3 regions of the Streptomyces sp. WZ-12 genome follow, and region 2 is predicted to be linked to each of the others. Evidence: riboswitches for the same ligand, from Rfam matches in the RefSeq annotation. Region 2 holds a riboswitch; each other region holds the start of a gene.
What was found. A riboswitch is a leader RNA that binds a small molecule or an ion and turns the genes downstream of it on or off. The one in region 2 is predicted to bind cyclic di-AMP.
Positions count from the first base shown of each region.

Region 1: it holds a riboswitch for cyclic di-AMP, as region 2 does, so the genes downstream of both, PV796_RS11295 (M23 family metallopeptidase) here and PV796_RS23500 (transglycosylase family protein) in region 2, are expected to answer to the same signal.
Region 3: it holds a riboswitch for cyclic di-AMP, as region 2 does, so the genes downstream of both, PV796_RS15905 (C40 family peptidase) here and PV796_RS23500 (transglycosylase family protein) in region 2, are expected to answer to the same signal.

Region 1 covers NZ_CP118574.1:2,703,327-2,710,556, reverse strand. The annotation lists gene PV796_RS11300 (M16 family metallopeptidase) at 1-1,184, shown strand, start outside; cyclic di-AMP (ydaO/yuaA leader) riboswitch at 1,497-1,653, shown strand; gene PV796_RS11295 (M23 family metallopeptidase) at 1,666-2,445, shown strand; gene PV796_RS11290 (GntR family transcriptional regulator) at 2,691-3,377, shown strand; gene PV796_RS11285 (HPr family phosphocarrier protein) at 3,836-4,117, opposite strand; gene PV796_RS11280 (bifunctional acetate--CoA ligase family protein/GNAT family N-acetyltransferase) at 4,316-7,230, shown strand, end outside.
Region 2 covers NZ_CP118574.1:5,411,532-5,418,761, reverse strand. The annotation lists gene PV796_RS23520 (Ppx/GppA phosphatase family protein) at 1-158, opposite strand, end outside; gene PV796_RS23515 (DUF501 domain-containing protein) at 155-715, opposite strand; gene PV796_RS23510 (FtsB family cell division protein) at 803-1,276, opposite strand; gene eno (phosphopyruvate hydratase) at 1,487-2,767, opposite strand; gene PV796_RS23500 (transglycosylase family protein) at 3,085-3,771, opposite strand; cyclic di-AMP (ydaO/yuaA leader) riboswitch at 3,779-3,948, opposite strand; gene PV796_RS23495 (transglycosylase family protein) at 4,199-5,266, opposite strand; gene PV796_RS23490 (cytochrome P450 family protein) at 5,506-6,864, opposite strand; gene PV796_RS23485 (LysR family transcriptional regulator) at 7,144-7,230, opposite strand, start outside.
Region 3 covers NZ_CP118574.1:3,785,813-3,793,042, reverse strand. The annotation lists gene PV796_RS15925 (LuxR C-terminal-related transcriptional regulator) at 1-459, shown strand, start outside; gene PV796_RS15920 (alpha/beta hydrolase) at 677-1,801, shown strand; partial or broken gene PV796_RS15915 (C40 family peptidase) at 2,172-2,720, opposite strand; gene PV796_RS15910 (hypothetical protein) at 3,060-3,413, shown strand; gene PV796_RS15905 (C40 family peptidase) at 3,596-4,741, opposite strand; cyclic di-AMP (ydaO/yuaA leader) riboswitch at 4,750-4,934, opposite strand; gene pcrA (DNA helicase PcrA) at 5,169-7,230, shown strand, end outside.

The DNA.
Region 1 (7,230 bases), 2.7 Mb from region 2:
CCCGGGCCTTCTCCGAGGGCACCGACAAGCACACCGCCGAGGAGTTCGCCGCCGAACTGGAGCGCTGCGGCGCCACGTTGGACGCGCATGCCGACCACCCCGGTGTGCGGGTCTCTCTGGAGGTCCCGGCCTCCCGTCTGCCGCGCGCCCTCGGCCTGCTCGCCGACGCACTGCGCGCCCCCGCCTTCCCCGACGACGAGGTCGAGCGGCTGGTCCGCAACCGCCTCGACGAGATCCCGCACGAGTTGGCCAACCCGGCCCGGCGCGCGGCCATGGCGCTGTCCAAGGAGCTGTTCCCGGCCACCTCCCGGATGTCCCGGCCCCGTCAGGGCACCGAGGAGACCATCGCCCGGATCGACGCGGCCGCCGTGCGTGCCTTCTACGACGCGCACATCCGGCCCGCCACCGGCACCGCCGTCATCGTCGGCGACTTCACCGACGTCGACCTGGACGCGGCGCTGGCCGACACCCTGGGCGCTTGGACGGGCTCCACCGCGCAGCCGTCGAAGCCCTTGCCGGTCGTCGCCGACGACACCGGCCGCGTGGTGATCGTCGACCGCCCCGGTGCCGTCCAGACCCAGCTCCTCATCGGACGGGTCGGCGCCGACCGGCACGACCAGGTGTGGCCCGCCCAGGTGCTCGGCACGTACTGCCTGGGTGGCACCCTCACGTCCCGTCTGGACCGGGTGCTGCGCGAGGAGAAGGGCTACACCTACGGGGTGCGCGCCTTCGGCCAGGTATTGCGCTCCTCCGCCCCGTCCTCCCCGGAGGGCGCCACCGGCGCCGCCCTGCTCGCCATCAGCGGGTCGGTGGACACCGCCTCCACCGGGCCGGCCCTCCAGGACCTCTGGACGGTGCTGCGCACCCTCGCGGCCGAGGGGCTGACCGACGCCGAGCGCGACGTCGCCGTGCAGAACCTCGTCGGCGTGGCCCCGCTCAAGTACGAGACCGCCGCCGCGGTCGCCGGGACCCTGGCCGACCAGGTGGAGCAGCAGCTCCCGGACGACTACCAGGCGCAGTTGTACGTCCGACTCGCGGAGACCGGCACGGTCGAGGCGACCGCGGCGGTCGTCAACGCCTTCCCGGCGGACCGGCTGGTGACGGTCCTGGTGGGCGACGCGGCGCAGATCGCCGAGCCCGTCAAGGCGTTGGGCATCGGCGAGGTGACCGTCGTCAGCGGCTGACCCCAGCCGCGTGACGGCACGTCACCCGACGTCTCGTCACGTATCGACAAAGCGGCTCCCGTGGCAGCGACTTGCCACGGGAGCCGTTGTGTGTGCGCACCGTGTTCTCGCCCGCCCAACTGGTGTGCGTGGCTCCGCCGCCCCTACGGGCCCGGGGCTCGTGGACGGGTGGCGCCGCCTGCCCGGTTGCCCCGGTTGCCCGATTCGAGTGTGGCGTGCCGCACAAAACTCCGGTTCTGTTTGCCGATTGAAAGTTGCCCCGTTTAGCGTCGGTCCGGCTGTTCGTCACAACTCCGCCACAACAGTGGCACCGAGCAGTCATCGCCGAGTCCCCGTACGGCGCGAGCCAGGGGAGCCGGGGACCCACATGTCCCCTGGGGTGAATCGGGTCCCTCTCCGGAGGAGCCCGTAGGAGACCTTCCTGCTCCGAACCCGTCAGCTAACCCGGTAGGCGAGAGGGAAGGAAAGGACCAGCCAGTACATGGCGTTCACCCGTGCCACCGGGAAGCACCGCCGTGCGAGCCGCACCGCTCGCACGACCCGCAACCTCGCCGGCATAGCCACCCTCGCGGCCTCCGGAGTCGTCGCCTCGGTGGCGTCCCCCGCGCTGGCCGCCACGGGCGAGCCGACCGCCCACGACACCGGCCTCCAGCACGCCGTCGAGCTCGGTGACGAACTCGCCGTCCGGATCGAGGCCCAGGCGGACACGCAGCAGGCGGCCGCCGAGGCCGCCGAGGTCAGGGCGAAGGCCGAGGTCGAGGCCAAGCGGCTGGCCGAGATGGCGAAGAAGAAGGCCGACGAGGAGCGTGCGGCCAAGGTGCGCGCCGCCCGCGAGGCCGAGCGCAAGCGCCTCAACACCTTCGTCGCTCCCGTGACCGGTTCCTACGTCTCCACCGCGTACAAGGCGTCCAGCGGCCTGTGGTCCTCGGGCAGCCACACCGGCATCGACTTCCACGCCGCCTACGGGACGCAGGTCCACGCCGTGAGTGCCGGCACCGTCGTCGAGGCCGGCTGGGGTGGCGCGTACGGCAACAACATCGTGATCCGGATGAACGACGGTACGTACACCCAGTACGGCCACCTCTCCTCGATCGGGGTGACGGTCGGGCAGTCCGTCACTCCGGGGCAGCAGATCGCCCTCTCCGGCAACACCGGCAACACCACCGGCCCGCACCTCCACTTCGAGGCCCGGACCGGCCCCGACTACGGCTCGGACATCGACCCGGTCGCCTACCTCCGCGCGCACGGCGTCAGCGTCTGACCTTCCCCGACCTCTCCGCCGCAGCACCGTCCCCCTGGAGCCCCGGCCCGCCATCTTGGCGGGCCGGGGCTCCGTCGTTTCCGTAGGGCCGCCGTCGGCCCGCCCACCAGGTTCCCGGCTCGCATCGTCCGAAAAGCGCCGATGGATTCACGACATTCCACGGGAGAATCTTCCGGTGTCGAATAGAGTCGAGGAATGTCGCCGAGCGGCGATGTCTTTCGGGGATTACGGCGGAGGCACGGACGATGCGAAGCCACATTTCCGCGCACGCGGTGTGTACGGCGATTCGGGACGATATCGTCTCCGGTCTGCTCGCGCCGGGGAGCCGGCTGATCGAGGACATTCTCGCCGCGCGGTACGGCGTCTCCCGGGTCCCGGTGAGGGAAGCGCTGCGCACCCTCCAGTCCGAAGGTTTCGTCACCTCCCGGCACCATGCGGGCGCCTGCGTCGCCGAGCTCACCGAGCAGGAGGCCGCCGACCTCCTCGACATGCGCGCCCTCATAGAGCCGCTGGGTGCCGCCCGCGCCGCGGCCCGCCGCACCACCGCCCACCTGAAGGTGCTGCGCGGCCTGGTGCGGCTCGGCCGCGAACGGGCCCGCCACGGCCACCTCGCCGACCTGCGTCAGCTTGACGGTTGGTTCCATGAGACGCTCGCCCAGGCGGCCGGTAGCCCCAGCCTCACGGCGCTCCTCACCCAACTGCGACGCAAGATCGAGTGGACCTACGTCATCGAGCCGCCTACCCGGGTCACCGATGCGTGGGACGAACACGGCGCCGTGCTTGACGCCGTCGCCCGGGGGGACGCGGAGCGGGCGCGCACCCTCATGGCGGCGCACATCGAACGGTCGCTCCCGGTGTACCGACTGCGGCGCCACGCTTCCGCTGTGAGGGAGGCGAAACGCCCCGTCAACACGGCACGCGTCCGCGCTTAACAATCGCCCCGTATACAAAGGGGGAGGTGTCTGGGAATGCGGGCGCAGGGAGCGAAGGCGGGGTGGGGGTGCTCGACGTGCGTTTCCGATGCCGCTCGCCGAAATGCCTGCCCCAGATACGGAGAATGGGAATTCCGGATTAAAAGTGTCGACTGGGGGTCGCAAATGAGGGCGAAGGTCAACGGGGGCTCTCGCTGACCGGAATCATTCGCGGGTGGCCGTACAGGTTTCCGAGGCTTCCGATTAGCCAATGGAGAATCCCCGACGTGCCTTCCCGTACACGGTTCAGCGCATCGCCCGACGCCCCCAAGTAACAAGGCGAGCAGCCGCCTCCACATACACGCGAACGACCCCGCCGCGGCAGCCGGATGTGTGTACCGGTTGCCGCGGCGGGGCCGTCTCGGCTGGCGTCCGAAGAAGCCCTGGGCGGGGTGCGTGGCCCCGTAGGTGCTCGGGGCTCAGACGGTCTCGGGAAGCTCCTCAAGGCCCTCGGCGACCAGCTTCGCCAGGCGGTCGAGCGCGGCCTCGGCGCCCTCGGCCTCGGAGGCGAGCACGATCTCCTCGCCACCCTGGGCGCCCAGGCCCAGGACCGCCAGCATGGAGGCGGCGTTCACCGGGTTGCCGTCGGCCTTGGAGATCGTCATCGGGACACCGGAGGCGGTGGCCGCTCGGACGAAGATCGACGCGGGGCGGGCGTGCAGCCCCTCGGCCCAACCGACATTGACGCGGCGCTCAGCCATGGTGTTGCCCTTCAAAGTCGTGACTGTTGTCTAGACCATTCTCGCACGCTGCCGGGGGTGGTCCGGCAGCCCGTCGCCCCGGCTTCCCGTCGGGCTGCCGACCCTCCTTCCGGGCCGTTGGTCCGGCGCGACGAGCCCGGGGAAATCGAGCGTACGCACGCCGAGCCGGTTGTCAGTGGCCCGCCGTACGCTGTCCGCATGCAGACGCCGCCGGATCACGCCTACCCGACCCACTGGGAAGCCGACGTGGTGCTGCGTGACGGCGGGACGGCGCGCATCCGACCCATCACGCCCGACGACGCCGAGCGGCTGGTCTCCTTCTACGAGCAGGTGTCGGACGAGTCGAAGTACTACCGCTTCTTCGCGCCGTACCCGCGCCTGTCCGACCGTGACGTCCACCGGTTCACCCACCACGACTACGTCGACCGGGTCGGCCTGGCCGCCACCGTGGGCGGCGAGTTCATCGCCACCGTCCGCTACGACCGGATCGACGTGCGGGGCCTCCCCGCCAAGAGCCCCGAGGACGACCAGGCGGAGGTGGCCTTCCTCGTCCAGGATGCCCACCAGGGCCGCGGCGTCGCCTCCGCCCTCCTGGAGCACGTCGCCGCCGTCGCCCGTGAGCGTGGCATCCGCCGGTTCGCCGCCGAGGTGCTGCCCGCCAACACCAAGATGATCAAGGTGTTCACGGACGCCGGCTACACCCAGAAGCGCACCTTCGAGGACGGCGTCGTCCGCCTGGAGCTCGACCTCGAACCAACCGAGCAGTCCATGGCCGTGATGCGCGGCCGCGAGCAGCGCGCCGAGGCCCGCTCCGTCCAACGACTGCTCGCCCCCGGCTCCGTAGCCGTCATCGGCACCGGCCGCACCCCCGGCGGCGTCGGCCGCACCGCGCTGCGCAACCTCCTCGACGCCGGCTTCACCGGCCGGCTGCACGCCGTCAACCACGCCTTCCCCGAGGACCTCCGCCGCCTGGAGCCCGAGGGCGTGCAGGCCGCCCGTACGCTGCGCGACATCCCCGAGCCGGTCGACCTGGCGGTCGTCGCCGTCCCCGCGGCCGCGGTCCCCGACGTCATCCGCGACTGCGGTGAGCACGGCGTCCAGGGCGTACTGGTCCTCTCCTCCGGTTATGCCGAGGCCGGCTCCGACGGGCGGGAGCGGCAGCGCACCCTGTTGCGCCAGGCCCGCTCCTACGGGATGCGGCTCATCGGGCCCAACGCCTTCGGGTTGATCAACACCGCTCCCGACGTCCGGCTGAACGCCTCGCTCGCCCCCCAGATGCCCGGCGCCGGCCGGATCGGCCTGTTCACCCAGTCCGGTGCGATCGGCATCGCGCTCCTCAGCGGCCTGCACGAGCGCGGCCCCGGCGACGGCGGGATCGCCGGCATCTCCACCTTCGTCTCGGCCGGCAACCGCGCCGACGTCTCCGGCAACGACCTCCTCCAGTACTGGTACGACGACCCGCACACCGACGTCGCCATCCTCTACCTGGAGTCCATCGGCAACCCCCGGAAGTTCGCCCGCCTCGCCCGCCGCACCGCCGCCGTCAAGCCGGTGGTCGTCGCCAAGGGGGCCCGGCACCACGGCACCGCCCCCATGGGCCACGCCGTCCCCACCGTCCGCGTGCCCGATAGCACCGTTGCCGCCCTGATGCGCCAGGCCGGCGTGATCCGCGTCGACACGGTCACCGAACTCATCGACGCCGGGCTGTTGTTGGCCGCCCAGCCGCTGCCGGCCGGCCCGCGCGTCGCCATCCTGGGCAACTCCGAATCGCTGGCCCTCCTGGCTTACGACGCCTGCCTCACCGAAGGGCTGCGCCCGCAGCGCCCCCACGTCCTACCGTCCGCCGCGAGCCCGGAGGACTTCCGTGCCGCCCTGGCCCAGACGCTCACGGGGGACGGCTGCGACGCCGTCGTCGTCACCGCGATCCCGTGGGTGGGGGAGGAGGGCGGCGCCTCTCCGAGGGGCAGCGAGGGGGCCGCACTCGCCGCCGCCCTGCGCGCCGCGGTCGCCGCCGATATCGCCAAGCCCGTCACCGTCGTCCACCTCGCGATGGACGACTTGGCCGCGACGCTCGCGGCCCCGCCCGAGCCATACGCCCCGCAGGCCCATGGAGAGCCCCCCGCCCCTGCCCCCGTGCCCCAGGGGCGACCCCTCGTTGCCCCCGGGGCACCACACGCCTCCACAGCGCCCCCGTATACCCACGACCGGATCCCCGTCCCGGAGGCCGAGGCCGGCCCCCGCCCCGTCCGCATCCCTGCCTACCCGGCGGCCGAGCGGGCCGTCCGCGCCCTCGCCGAGGCCGTCCGGTACGCCGCCTGGCGCCGGACGGCCGCCGAGCCGGGCCGGGTGCCCGCGTACGACGACATCCAGGAGGCATCGGCGGGCGCCGACATCGAGCGGCTGCTCGACCGCCTCACCACGGACGTCGCCCCCGGTCGCTCCGTCGCGCTGCCCCCTGCCGACGCCGAGGCGCTGCTGGCCCGCTACGGCATCCACCCCCGCCCCACCCTCCCGGCCCCCGACCCGGACACCGCCGTCCGCGCCGCCGCCCGGCTCGGCTACCCGGTCGCCCTCAAGACCACCGCCCCCCACCTACGACACCGCGCCGACCTCGGCGGCGTCCGCCTCGACATCGCGGGCGAGGCCGAACTCCGCCGCACCTACGCCGAATTGACCGACCGCCTGGGTTCGCCGGCGGAGCTGCGGCCGGTCGTTCAGGCGATGGTGCCGCGCGGCGTCGACACCGTCGTCCGCGCCGCCATCGACCCAGCCGCCGGCGCGGTCCTCTCCTTCGGGCTGGCCGGCGCGCCCTCCCAACTACTCGACGACATAGCCCACCGTCTGATTCCGGCCACCGACCGCGACGTCAACGAGCAGATCCGGTCGATCCGCAGCGCCCCACTGCTGTTCGGCTGGCGCGGCTCCCAGCCGGTGGACACCGCCGCCCTGGAGGAGTTGATGCTGCGCGTCTCCCGGCTCGTCGACGACCATCCGGAGGTGGTCGCCGTGGACCTCGAACCGGTCGTCGTCGCCCCGCACGGTCTGGCCGTCCTGGGCGCCTCCGTCCGCCTCGCCAGACCGCCCGCCACCACCGACCTCGGGCCCCGTCGGCT
Region 2 (7,230 bases):
TCCGGCGCCAGCCGGCCGGTGCGGTCCACGCCCTGGCCGAGCCGGACGATCTGCATCCGGCGGTCCAGGTCCTTCAGTTCACCGGTCGTGGGGTCCAGGTCGGCGACCAGCAGCCGGATGGAGTTCGTACCGCAGTCGATGGCGGCGACCCGCGTCACTTGGCGTCTCCTTCGGGGGCTTCGGGGGCTTCGGCACTCTGCCCGCAAGAGGTCACGCAGGGGCCCTTGCGCCACCACTCGGGGAGCATCGCCAACGCCTCGTCGCCGAGCGGGTTGACGCCGGGGCCGGCGGCGAGCGAGTGGCCGACGAGGACGTGCAGGCACTTGACCCGGTCGGGCATCCCGCCCGCGCTCGGGAAGCCCTGGAGCACCTCGATGGCGTCCCGGCGCCGGATGTAGTCCTCGTGGGCCGCGCGGTAGGCGGCGGCCAACTCCGGGTCTTCGGCCAGGCGCTCGGTCATCTCCTTCATCACGCCGTTGGCCTCCAGCGTGCCGATCGCGGACGCGGCGCGCGGGCAGGTCAGGTAGTAGAGCGTGGGGAAGGGGGTGCCGTCCTCCAGCCGCGGCGCGGTCTCGACGACGTCCGGCTGCCCGCAGGGGCAGCGGTGCGCGATCGCGCGCAGGCCGCGCGGCGGGCGGCCGAGCTGTTCCTTGAAGGCGGCGATGTCCGCGGCGGTGGGCTCGGTGGGCTCGGTCTGGGGCGGGGGCGTGTCCATGTGCGCTTTCGGTGAGGGCCGGTGGTGGGTGGCGGGCGGCCGGGGCGGGCCCGCCCGTACAGTCTCGCCGGTCGCCGTCGGTGCGGGCTACCGCCCCGCGGCGACGTCGGTGCCGTCGGCGTCGTCCACGGCGTCCCAGAGCTTGTCGTACCAGGGGCGGTCGGCCGCCGCGGTGCCCTTGGGCGCGGCGCGGACGCCGGAGCCGTCCTGGACGACGTACCCGGTCTCGTCCGGCATGACGAAGTGGAGGTGGCGGCGGGCCTGTTGACGGACGTAGGCCGGGTCCTGCCAGCGGGACTTCTCGTCGCGGAGGCGGTTCAGCGCGGCGGACGCGTTCTGGGCCTTGCGGCGCTGGTCGGCGACGTCGGAGCGCTGGGAGATGTACTGCCGCATCGGGTACGCGAGGGCGACCACCAGCGAGCACATCACCAGCGCCAACAGCGCGGCGCGGCCGGTGAGGCGGTTGCGGCGGGGGCGCCGCTTGGTGCGGTAGACGCGGGCGGCGGCCTGTTCGCCGAGCGCCTTGAGCCGGGTCGCGGTGGAGAACCGGTCCGCGGGCACGTCGCCTCCCCTTCAACTTCCGTCCATCACACGCGTCACGGCGGTCGTCATGACGCACGTCGTCCCCGGCCACGGTACGGGACCGGGGACGGGGACGTGCGCGCTTCGCCCCGGCTTTGCCCGCAGGTCACATCGTGCGGAGCACCGCGGGGCGGTGGTGTGGTCGAACACCCGGAGGCGCGGGGCGGCGCCTCCGGGTCGACGCGGGCGTCAGCCCTTGAAACGGGGGAACGCGCTGCGACCCGCGTACACCGCGGCGTCGTCGAGGATCTCCTCGATGCGCAGGAGCTGGTTGTACTTGGCGACGCGCTCGGAGCGGGCCGGGGCGCCGGTCTTGATCTGGCCGCAGTTGGTGGCGACGGCGAGGTCGGCGATGGTGACGTCCTCGGTCTCGCCGGAGCGGTGCGACATCATGCACTTGAAGCCGTTGCGCTGGGCCAGCTCGACGGCGTCCAGGGTCTCGGTCAGCGAACCGATCTGGTTGACCTTCACCAGGAGGGCGTTGGCGGAGCCCTCCTCGATGCCGCGGGCCAGGCGCTCGGGGTTGGTGACGAACAGGTCGTCACCAACGAGCTGGACCTTGGTGCCGAGCTTGTCGGTGATGACCTTCCAGCCGGCCCAGTCGTCCTCGAACAGCGGGTCCTCGATGGAGACGAGCGGGTACGCGGAGACGAGCTCCTCGTAGTACTCGGTCATCTCGGCGGCCGAGCGCTCCTTGCCCTCGAACTGGTACTTGCCGTCCTTGTAGAACTCGGAGGCGGCGACGTCCAGGGCCAGCGCGATGTCCTGGCCGGGGGCGTAACCGGCCTCCTTGATGGCCTCCAGGATGAGGTCCAGGGCCTCGCGGTTGGAGCCGAGGTTCGGGGCGAAGCCGCCCTCGTCGCCCAGGCCGGTGGCCAGGCCCTTGCTCTTCAGGACCTTCTTGAGGGTGTGGTAGACCTCGGCGCCCCAGCGCAGCGCCTCGGAGAAGGACTCCGCGCCGATCGGGGCGATCATGAACTCCTGGATGTCCACGTTGGAGTCGGCGTGCGAGCCGCCGTTAAGGATGTTCATCATCGGCACGGGCAGGACGTGCGCGTTCGGGCCACCGAGGTAGCGGAACAGCGGCAGGTCGCTGGCCTCGGAGGCGGCGTGCGCGACGGCCAGGGAGACGCCGAGGATGGCGTTGGCGCCCAACGAGCCCTTGTTGTCGGTGGCGTCCAGGTCGAACATCGCCTGGTCGATCAGCCGCTGCTCGGTCGCGTCGTAGCCGACGAGCTCCGGGCCGATCTGCTCGATGACCGCGAGGACGGCCTTCTCCACGCCCTTGCCGAGGTAGCGGTTGGGGTCACCGTCCCGCAGCTCGACGGCCTCGAAGGCACCGGTCGAGGCGCCGGACGGGACGGCGGCACGGCCCGTGCTGCCGTCGTCGAGGCCGACCTCGACCTCGACCGTGGGATTACCTCGCGAGTCGAGAATTTCGCGGGCTACGACGACGTCGATGGACGGCACGTTGTCTCCTTCGGGGGTGTCTGGAGTTCTCGCCCTGAGCCTAACGGCCCCGGACGCATCCGCTTGCCCGTGGCCCGCTCCGTGGGACGAAAAAACCCAACAAGCAGGCCAAACTCCCAGTTCACGGGAGGTTTCCGGGCGTTGTTCGCTATGCGGGGAACGCCGCGCCGGGCCCTCTGACGGCACCGGAGACGGTGCACGTCAGCGGGGGGGGCTCGGGCGCGGTGCGGCACGGCGCAGGGGCGCCCGGACATAAGAAGCCCCGCCGCGGCGCGCTCGGGGGTACGCGCCGGGGCGGGGCAGCTTTCGCGGGCGGCTCAGATGCTGAGCTTCTGGCCCGGGAAGATCAGGTTGGGGTTGCCGCCGACGACGGACTTGTTGGCGGCGTAGAGCGCCTTCCAGTTGGTGCCGTGCGCCTTGGCGATCTTGGCGAGGGTGTCGCCCGACTTCACGGTGTAGGTGTCACCGGAGCGGTGCGGCTGCTGCGGGGCCGGCTGGGCCTTCTCGACCTTCTCGCGGACCGGGGCGGACTTCTTCTTGGTGGTGCCCTCGGTCTGCTTGCGGGTCTCGGAGGTGCCCTGGCTCTTCTTGACCGTGGCGCCACCGGAGGTGTCGACGTTGGCGGCCGGGCCACCGGCGGTCAGGTTGCCGGCGCCGGCGCAGGACCAGGCACCCGGGCCCTGGATGGCGAGCAGCTTCTCGGCGACGGCGATCTGCTGGGCCTTGGTGGCCAGGTCGGCGCGGGCCGCGTACTGGGTGCCACCGGCGGCGGCCCAGCTGGAGTTGGAGAACTGCAGGCCACCGTAGTAGCCGTTACCGGTGTTGATCGACCAGTTGCCACCGGACTCGCACTGGGCGACCTTGTCCCAGGTGGCGACCGAGGCGGCGGAAGCGGAGGTGGCGCCCATCAGCGGGACGGCGACGGCGGCGCCGGCGACACCGGCCAGGGTGGCGACGCGGACGGCCTTGGAGCTGCGGCGGTGCTTGCCCTTGTTGATCAGCATCGTGCGTTCGTTTCCTCACCGACGCCTACGAGGTGAGCTGTCGGGTTCGGGCCGTGTGAGCTGCCCGGCCGCGTGTGCTGCACACGCGACTTCACCCCAAGCCGGTTGACCCGCTTTCACGGGTGGGGCCGGCACTTACCTTGGGTCCCCCGCTCCTGCCTTCGGCGCTTGCGCGTCGTCGTCCTCCGACCGCCGGCAGGATTCGGCGTGCGATCGAAGAGCCCGCTTTGGCGAGCGGTCCTGACCGTAAGCAAATCCCTGTTGGTGTTCAAACCCCATCTTCTGAACCAAGTTGACCGTTTTTGATCATCAGGGGGGACATTTCCGCAGGTGGACCCCGGTATCGAAACGGGGGACGGGACCCACCCCGCCCCCCGCAACGAGAGCCATATCTCACTTTTACGAAACCGCCCCGAACCGGCGGTAACTACCCCTGCGCCCGCCCGAGATCGAGCAGTTGACCAGGAAGGATGAGGTCCGCGTCGGAGCCGATGACGCCGCGGTTGCGGTCGTAGAGCGCGGGCCAGCCGCCCGGCAGGTCATGGCGCTCGGCGATGGCTGACAGGTTGTCACCCGGGCGTACGCGGTAGTCGCCGACACCCGCCGGGGGCGTGCGGTGCGCCGCCCCGCCGCGCGAGGCGTGCCGACCGCTGCCGCCGTCCCGCTCGTCACCGGAGCCCGCACCGTCGCCCGGCACACCGCGGTGCTTGCCGGCGGCGGGCGGCGTACCGGGATCGACGGAGCCGGACGGGCCGGCCGGGTCGTCCGGCGCCGTGGACGGAGGCGAGGAGGGGGACGGGACCCCCGACGGCTCCCCGGTCGGCTCCCCGGTCGGCTTCTCGGACGACGAGGGGGACGGAGTGGCCGACGGAGAGCCGGAGGGCGATCCGGACGGCGATCCGGACGGCGACGCGGGGTCCGTGGGGCTTGTGGGGTTAGCGGTGCCCGTTGCGCCCGTGGGGTCCTGGCTCGCCGAAGGGGCGCCCGGGGTACCGGAGTCGGAGTCCGACCCGGGGGCGGCGTCGCTGCCGGACGGGGTGGGCGTCGTGGTGCCCGGGCCCGCGTGGCCCGACTCCCCCGTCGTGCCGGACGGGTCGCCGGTGGCCGGGTCGTCGGCCGAGGGGGCGTGCGTGGGGCGCGGGGTGGGTCGGCTGGTGCTGCCCGGGTCGACGCCCGGCTTACGGCCGCCCTTCGTCAGCCCGGCGTCCACCGCGCAGCTCGGGAAGGCGTCCGGGCCGCGGTCGTCGAGGATCGCCTGGGCCACGGCTATCTGCTGGGCGCGGCTGGCGAGGTCGGGGCGGGAGGCGTACGCGGAGCCGCCGTAGTGGTCCCACATCTCCTGGGTGAGCTGGAGGCCGCCGTAGAAGCCGTTGCCGGTGGCGGAGCTCCACATTCCGCCGCTCTCACACTGCGCGACGCGGTCCCAGGTCGCCGCGTCGGCGGCCTGCGCCCCACTGGCGCTGAGCAGTGGCAGGGCCAGCCCCGCGCCGGTCACTCCTGCCGTGACAAAGATGGCCGGTGCTTGTCGGGGGCGACGATGCCGGCCGTTCCCGGAACGCATGCGGTTGCCTTTCGCGCGGCGGTTGAGTTGTCGGATCGCGGCCGGGCGGGGGCGCCGTGACGGCGGCCCGCGACCAACCTCGATCGCCGGAGGAAAGGTAGCCGGGGTTACGGGCAGTCACAAGCCGGTGTAGCGGAGATCACGTAATGGTCACATGACTGACGGATCGTCAACTATGCGACTGTGCCTGGTCGGGACGGTTCCGACGGCGTCTCCGTCGCGCTCTCCGGTGTGAACTCCACCGGCAGGGTGCGCAGTCCGCGCATGATGAGCCCGCCGCGCCACCGCAAATCGTCCGGTTCCGCCGCAAGTCGGAGGTCCGGCAGGCGGGTCAGTAGGGTGGCGAGGGCGGTCTGCCCTTCGAGCCGGGCGAGCGGCGCGCCGAGGCAGTAGTGGATGCCGTGCCCGTAGCCGAGGTGGGGGTTGTCACGCCGCGCGAGGTCGAGCACGTCCGGCTCGTCGAAGCGGGCCGGGTCGCGGTCGGCGGCGGCCAGCACCACCAGCACCGGGTCCCCCTCGGCGATCCGCTGCCCGCCCAGCGTCAACTCCCGGGTCGCGTACCGCCAGGTCGCCAGCTCCACCGGCCCGTCGTAGCGCAGCAGTTCCTCGACGGCGGTGGCGAGCAGCTCGGCATCGCCGGCCGCGATCGACTTCTGGAGCAGCTCCCGCTGGGCGGGGTGGCGGAGCAGCGCGTAGGTGCCGTTGCCGATGAGGTTGACCGTGGTCTCGAAGCCGGCGAAGAGCAGCACGAAGCACATCGCGGCGGCCTCGTTCTCGGTGAGGTGCTCGCCGTGGTCGGAGGCCCGGATCAGGCCGGAGATCAGGTCGTCGCCGAGGTCGGCCCGCTTGCGGTGGATCAACTCGGCCAGATACGCCCGCATCTTCTTCACGGAACGGGCGACGCCGCCGCGCGGGCCCCCGCCGTGCCGGATCATCATGCCCGCCCAGTCGCGGAAGTCGTCCTGGTCCTCGGGCGGGACGCCGAGCAGGTCGCAGATCGCGTAGATCGGCAGCGGGAAGGCGAACTCGTGGATGAGGTCGGCGCTCCCGCGCTGCGCGAAACCGTCGATCAGTTGGTCGGTCAGCTCCTGTATGCGCGGCGCGAACGCGGCGACCCGGCGCGGGGTGAACGCCTTGGAGACCAGGCGGCGCAGCCGGGTGTGGTCCGGGGGGTCGATGTTGAGCAGGTGCGTCATGAGGTTGGCACCGCGCTCGCCCGGAATGCCCGTCTTGCCCTTTCCGTGCGCGGACTCGGAGTGGTGCACCGGGTTCTTCGACAGCCGGGCGTCGGCGAGCGCCTGCCGGGCGTCCGGGTAACGGGTGACCAACCACGCCTCGACGCCGCTGGGCAACCGGGTCCGGTGCACCGGCGCATGCTCGCGCAGCCAGGCGTACGCCGGGTACGGGTCCGCGGCGAACTGCCAGGAGAAGAGCGCGGGGGTCGGGCCGGGGGTGGGGGTGGCGGCGGGGGCGGCCGCGGGTCGCGGGGCAGCCGGTGGGGGCGGGCGTTCCGGTGGATCCGGCTGATTCAGTCGATCCGGTAGATCCGGCCGTTCCGGTCGATCCGATGGACGGGCAACCGGTCTCCGGGCCGGCAGCGGGGCCGGTCCCCGGGCGTTTCTCGGACCCGGTCTCCGTGCGGGCGTCGGTTCCGCTCTCCGGGCAGGCGTCGGGCTCGTGGTGCACACCTCGACCGTAACCGGTGCCGCACCCACCCCACGCGCCCGCGGCACCCCACCCCGTCCCACCAGGCAGAGCCCGCCCGTCCCCTTCCCCTCTATATGGGCCCGGCTATACGGGTCCGACCTCCCCTACCCCGTCTCCACCCCCAGCCCCGCCAGGAACGCCGCCGCGGCCGGCGACGTCCCCAGCCCGCTCCACACCACCCGCTCGGTCCG
Region 3 (7,230 bases), 1.6 Mb from region 2:
GTACTGCGCCGCTGCGCCGGGCTGATGGCCGACCCCGAGCAGCCGGCGCGGTTCCTGGCGCTCTCGGTCTCCGACGCGGCCGAGGACGTCATCGGGGTCATCCGCGGCGGCGCCCGCGGCTACGTCACCAAGACGATCACCGGCACGGACCTGGTCAACGCGATCTTCCGGGTCGCCGACGGTGACGCGGTCTTCTCGCCCCGCCTGGCCGGCTTCGTCCTGGACGCCTTCGCCTCGACGGACGCCCCGCCGGTGGACGAGGACATGGACCGCCTCACCCAGCGTGAGCGCGAGGTGCTCCGACTCATCGCCCGCGGGTACGCGTACAAGGAGATCGCCAAGCAGCTGTTCATCTCCGTCAAGACGGTTGAGTCACATGTCTCGGCCGTGCTGCGCAAGTTGCAGCTCTCCAACCGTCATGAGCTGACCCGTTGGGCGGCCGCCCGCCGCCTGGTCTGACCTGCGATTTCGCGAGCGTATGGGGGCGCGGGGGCGGACGATCGGGATCCGCCCCCGTGACGCGGGGCACGCAGGGAGCGCGTAAAGAAGCGCCCAAGGCGGGCAACCAGGATCGCGCGGTTCGCCATCTAAGGGCGCGGAGAGGCTCGCTGCCCGTAGGCGGGGCCGTAACCCAAGCCCACGCCCCACGCGCATACCTCCTGGAAACGAGATCCCGATGAGCCTGACGGGTACGCCCTTCTTCCTCTTCTCGATCCTGCTGTTGATCGTCGCCCTCGTGCTGCCGCTCACCGTGTGGGGCCGAGTCGCCGGGCCGCCGCTTGTGCGCGGCCTGGCACGGCTGTTGATGTTGCTGTTCGCCCAGGTCACCGCGATCACGGTGGTCTTCCTGATGGTCAACAACGCCAACAACCTCTACGACAACTGGGGCGACCTGCTCGGCACCGGCAACCACATCGACGCGGCCCGGAACCTCGGGCCGGACGGGCTGGGCGGCAAGAACCTCAAGGACGAGCCCAAGGTGCTCCAGCACTTCCGGCCGGCGGACGACCCGGTGGTGGGCGCCGGCGTCCAGATGACCGACCTCAAGGGCCAGATCTCGGGCGTCAACGGCGAGGTGTACGTCTGGCTGCCGCCGCAGTACAACGACCCCGCCTACAAGGACAAGAAGTTCCCGGTGGTCGAGTTGCTGCCCGGCTACCCCGGGTCCTCCAAGTCCTGGTTCGGGTCGCTGAAGGCCAACGAGCAGCTCGCGCCGTTGATGCAGAGCGGGGCGGTCAAGCCGTTCATCCTGGTGGCGCCGCGGACCAACGTGCTGCCCAACGCCGACACCGGGTGCGTCAACCTCCCCGGCAAGGCCAACGCCGACAGTTGGCTGACCGTCGACGTCCGCCAGATGGTGATCGACAACTTCCGGGCCGGCGACAAGCCGGACTCCTGGGCGCTGGCCGGCTACTCGGCGGGCGCGCACTGCGCGACCAAGCTCGCGCTGGCCCACCCGGACCGGTACCGCGCCGCGGTCGGCATGTCCGGCTACAACGACCCTGCCATAGAGAAGGATTCGCTCGCCGGCAAGGACCCCAAGCTGCGCGTGGAGACCAACCCGCTGCACATCCTGAAGGCCGCCAACGAGGCCGGGCGGCCGCCGCGCACCGCGCTGTACATCTCCGGCGCGAACGGCGACGGCTACCAGGCCGGCATGGGCCTCAAGCAGCTCGCGAAGCAGCCGACGACGGTCACCGTGCAGCAGATCTCGGCGAGCGCGGGCGGTCACACCGTGCCGGTGTGGAAGCGCCAAGTGCCGGAGATCTTCCGGTGGTTCGGGTTGTACCTGCGGGGCTAGCGCGTTCGGTGGGCCAGGCCGGCCCGCCCTAACGGCCGCCGCGCCAGGCGGAGTTAATCGTTCGGGTGAAACTCCGCCGGAATCGCCGGAACCGGGCACATCGCCGCACCGCGGTGCGTTGTACAGCGTGACAGGGAGCGACGCGCGAGGGGCGTACGGGGGCGGTGCGGATGTGGGGCCACGGCGGTGACGGGGAGCGGCCAGGAGGGCGACCGCGAGGGCGATTGGGGCGGGCGTCCGGTGCGCAGCGGCCACGGGAGCGACCGGGGGAGGGGTCGTACGGTGATGGGCGGGCCGGTGATGGGCGTCGGCGCGTAGCCGGGTGGGTGGCCCAACGGGCGGCGATATCCGGGTGGTTGGGCGGTGGCGGCTAGGCCGGGCGGGTCGCGCCGGCGAAGGGCATCCGGTCGATCGGGGTGATCTGGACGGGCTCGCCCGGGTGCGGGGCGTGGATCATCTCGCCGCCACCGATGTAGAGGCCCACGTGGCTGATGCCGGAGTAGAAGAACACCAGGTCGCCGGGGGCGAGTTGGGGCCAGTCGACGCGGGCGCCGGAGGCGATCTGGGTGTAGGTCGTCCGGGGCAGGGCGATCCCGCCGGCCTTCCAGGCGGCCTGGACCAGCCCCGAGCAGTCGTACGCGGCCGGGCCGGTCGCACCCCAGGCATAGGGCTTGCCGAGCGCTCCGTGGGCGAAGGAGACGGCGCGGGCGGCGCGTTCGCCCGGCGTCGGGGTGCGCGGAGCGGCGGCGGGCCCGGGTTCCGGGGGGCGTTCCTCGGCGGTCGCGGGGCGGGTGCCGAGCCGGCGGATGCTGCCCAGGCGGCGGGCCCAGCCGGCCACCGCGGTGGCCTGGTGGCCGCCCGTGCGCTCCAGCACCGTGGCGCCGTCCAGGCAGCGCTGTGGGTCCGCGGCGAGCAGCAGCCCCTGGTGGGTGGCGTGGGCGACGTGGGCCCGGGCCGGCTGCGGTGCGAGCTGTGGTCGCTCGGCGGTGGTGTGGTGCGAGGCCATGGCGGCCGTCACTTCCTTCCCTGCGGGACGGGGGCGACCGGAGGGGGCCCGGTCGCGTGCAGGAGGAAGCTAGGCCCGGGGTCACGGCGGCGAACCGCCTTGCCCGGCATTGCCCTTATCCGACCGCTCATGGTGCGGGGATGACCGCCCGGGCGGTCGGGGCGGGTCGGGACCGGCGGGCCCTGACCGAAGCGGGCATCGCGGACGCCCTGCCGGAAAGGACGTGCTATGGGGCGGATACGATCCAACACTATGGACGTAGTAATCAATGTCTTCGTCGCCCTGCACATCATCGGCATCGCCTCCCTCCTCGGCGGGTTCCTGACCCAGATGAAGGCGATGAGTGCGGGCACCGCCCGCTTCGTGCCGGCCATGCTGCACGGCGCGCTGACGATGCTGGTCACCGGCATCGTGCTGGTCGGTCTGAACCAGATGCAGGGCGCCTCGCTCAACAACATCAAGTTCGGCATCAAGTTGGCCGTCCTGGTGGTGATCCTGGCGCTGGTCTACGTCAAGCGGGACGAGGAGAAGATCGCCAAGCCGCTGTTCGGCGCGGTCGGTGGCCTCACCATGCTCAACATCTTCATCGCGGTGCTCTGGACCTGAGCCCGCCCGGCGCTCCGGCGGCCCGGCCCGGCAGAAGCCCGGCGGCCCCGGCGCCGCGGCGCCCGTGCCGAAACGGCACACCGCGCGGTCATCCCGCTCCGTGCTCCGGAGCCGGCGGATGGCCGCGCGGTGGCGTGTGGGGGGTGGATCAGCGGGACGCGGGGCGCGCGCCCGTGTGCCGGTTAGCCGGGCCGGACGCTCCCGTAGATCGGCATGTAGTAGATCGACTCCACCCGGACGTTGGCCCCCGGGTGCGGGGCGTGGATCATCTTGCCGTCGCCGATGTACATCCCGACGTGGCTGATGTCGTTGTAGAAGAACACCAGGTCACCGGGTTGGAGGTGATCGGTGGAGACCCGGGTGCCGGTCTTGACCTGGTCCCAGGTCGTGCGCGGCAGATCGACCCCGGCCGCCTTCCACGCGGCCTGCGTCAGGCCCGAGCAGTCGTAGGAGTTGGGCCCGGTGGCGCCCCAGACGTAGGGCTTGCCCATCTGGGAGCGGGCGAAGGCGAGCGCCTTCTGGGCCTTGGTGCTGTACGAGCCGCCGTCCGAGGAGCCGCCGCCGTCCGAGGAGCCGCCGCCGGTGTCCTGGTCGGAGCCGCCGGGATGCTGCCGCCGCTTCTCGGCCTCCTTGCGGGCCTGCTCCTCGGCCTTGCGCTCGGCCGCGGCCTCCTTCTGGCGCTCAAGTTCGGCCAGCCGCGCCTTCTCCTGCGCGGTCAACCGGGAGAGCAGCTGCTGCGCCTCGGCCAGCTTGGTCTGGACGTTGCGCTTGGTCTCCTTCAGGGACGTCTGCGCGTGCTGGAGGTCCGTGAGGCTCTGCGTGGCCTCGGCCCGTTGGCGGGTGGCCGCCGCGGCCTGCTCCTGATAGTCGGTGACCACCTGCTTCTGCCGACCGGTCAGTTGCTGCATCAGGTGGTTGCGGTCGACGAACTGCTGCGGGTCCTTGGCGAGCATCAGTTGGGCCGTCGGATTGATCCCGCCGCTCTGGTACTGCGCCGAGGCGAACGAACCCAGCCGCCGCCGGGACTCGTTCATCTTCTCCGCGCGCCGGGCCGCCTCGTCGATCAGGCGGTTCACCGTGTGCTGCCCGCTGTCGGCCTTCTCCTTGGCGGCGTTGTACTTCTGGGTGGCGACCTCGGCCTGCTGGTACAGGTCGTCGACCTGCTGCTTGACCTCTTCGACGGTCGGCTGGGGAGCCTTCGGGGCGGCGTTCGCGGTCTGCGAGAGCAGGGTGACCGAGGCCAGTGCGGCCGTGGTCAGCCCGGTGGCCGTGCGACGGCCGCCGGGCGTGGCAAGTATGGGGGTGCGCGGCTTGCGATGGGACGCCAAGGCCGGCGACTCCTTCCGTGGACCGCCTACCGGGTTAGCTGTCGGGTTCGGGCGGTCTGCTGACGGAAGGCTTGCCCTACGGCCGGTGCGTCCGCCTGGCGACGGTCGCTCCGGTCGATTCACCCCGGTGGTGCTTGTGGGTCCCCGGCTCCGGATTGCCTTCGTGACAGGCCGGACTCGGCGGAGGCGGCCCGTGCGGACGCTGTCGTCCGCGGGGACGGCGGGCTGCCTTGAGCGAGACCGTAGCCAACTCGTGTGGCCCCTGTGAAGGCAGGTGTTCGATATGCCCGAAACCTTTTCGTGACCTGAACGCGGAGAGCCCACGAGGCGTCCCCGGCCGCGCAGATGACGCCCCGACCGGGGCGGTTCCGGGCAATCCGCCACTTCGGGACCGGTTGTCAGTGCGGCGGCCTAGACTCGGTGGGCGATGAGCAGCCTCTTTGACGACAGCTTCCTGGCGGACCTCGGCCCCCCGGACGAGGAGCCCCCGCCGCCGCCCGAGGACGAGCACGGCCCGGTCCCGGACGAGATGCCCGCCGACCTCTTCGGCGGGAAGTTCGACGCGCCCGCGCCCAGGCAGCCGTACTACCGCGACGGCGCCCCCCGCCCGGCCATCGACCCGGCGGCGCTCCTGGAGGGCCTCAACGACCAGCAGAAGGCCGCCGTGGTGCACAGCGGCAGCCCGCTGCTGATCGTCGCCGGCGCCGGCTCCGGCAAGACCCGGGTGCTCACCCACCGCATCGCCCACCTGCTCGCCGAGCGCCACGTCCACCCCGGCCAGATCCTCGCGATCACCTTCACCAACAAGGCCGCGGGCGAGATGAAGGAGCGCGTCGAGGACCTGGTCGGCCCGCGGGCCAACGCCATGTGGGTCTCCACCTTCCACAGCGCCTGCGTGCGGATACTGCGCCGGGAGTCCAAGCGGCTCGGCTTCACCTCGTCCTTCTCGATCTACGACGCGGCCGACTCCAAGCGCCTGATGGCCCTGGTCTGCCGCGATCTGGACCTGGACCCCAAGCGCTTCCCGCCCAAGTCCTTCAGCGCGAAGATCTCCAACCTCAAGAACGAGCTCATCGACGAGGAGAGCTTCGCGGGCACGGCTGCGGACGGTTTTGAGAAGACCCTGGCCGAGGCGTACGCGATGTACCAGGCGCGGCTGCGCGAGGCCAACGCCCTGGACTTCGACGACATCATCATGACGACGGTCCACCTGCTCCAGGCGTTCCCCGACGTCGCCGAGCACTACCGCCGCCGCTTCCGCCACGTCCTCGTCGACGAGTACCAGGACACCAACCACGCCCAGTACACCCTCGTCCGCGAGCTGGTGGGCCCGGGCACGGTCGATGTCCCCGCGGCCGAGCTGTGCGTGGTCGGCGACGCCGACCAGTCCATCTACGCCTTCCGCGGCGCCACGATCCGCAACATCCTCCAGTTCGAGGAGGACTACCCGAACGCCACCACGATCCTGCTGGAGCAGAACTACCGCTCCTCGCAGACGATCCTCTCGGCCGCCAACGCCGTCATCGAGCGCAACGAGAACCGCCGCCCCAAGAACCTCTGGACGGATGCCGGCGCCGGCCCCAAGATCACCGGCTATGTCGCCGACACCGAGCACGACGAGGCCCAGTTCGTCGCCGACGAGATCGACCGGCTCACCGACGCCGGCGACGCCAAGGCCGGCGACGTCGCGATCTTCTACCGCACCAACGCCCAATCCCGCGTCTTCGAAGAGATCTTCATCCGGGTCGGGCTGCCCTACAAGGTCGTCGGCGGCGTGCGCTTCTACGAGCGCAAGGAGGTCCGCGACATCCTCGCCTACCTCCGGGTGCTCGCCAACCCCGAGGACGCCGTCCCGCTGCGCCGGATCCTCAACGTCCCCAAGCGCGGCATCGGCGACCGCGCCGAGGCGATGATCGAGGCCCTCGCCCAGCGCGAGAAGATCACCTTCCCGCAGGCGCTGCGCCGGGTCGACGAGGCGTACGGCATGGCCGCCCGCTCCGCCAACGCCGTCAAGCGGTTCAACGCCCTGATGGAGGAGTTGCGCACCATCGTGGAGTCCGGGGCCGGCCCCGCCACGATCCTGGAGGCGGTCCTGGAGCGCACCGGCTACCTCGCCGAACTCCAGTCGTCCACCGACCCCCAGGACGAGACCCGCGTCGAGAACCTCCAGGAACTCGCCTCCGTGGCCCTGGAGTTCGAGCAGGACCACGGCGAGGCCCAAGAGGCCGACGAGACCCAGGAGGCCGAGGAGGCGGAGGCCGCCGCCCCCGGGACGCTCGCCGAGTTCCTGGAGCGGGTCGCCCTGGTCGCCGACTCCGACCAGATCCCCGACGCACCCGCTGAATCCGCCGAAGACACGGCGGGCGCCGAGGACCCCGGTGTCATCACGCTGATGACCCTGCACACCGCCAAGGGCCTGGAGTTCCCGGTCGTCTTCCTGACCGGCCTGGAGGACGGCGTCTTCCCGCACCTGCGGGCGCTCGGCCAGA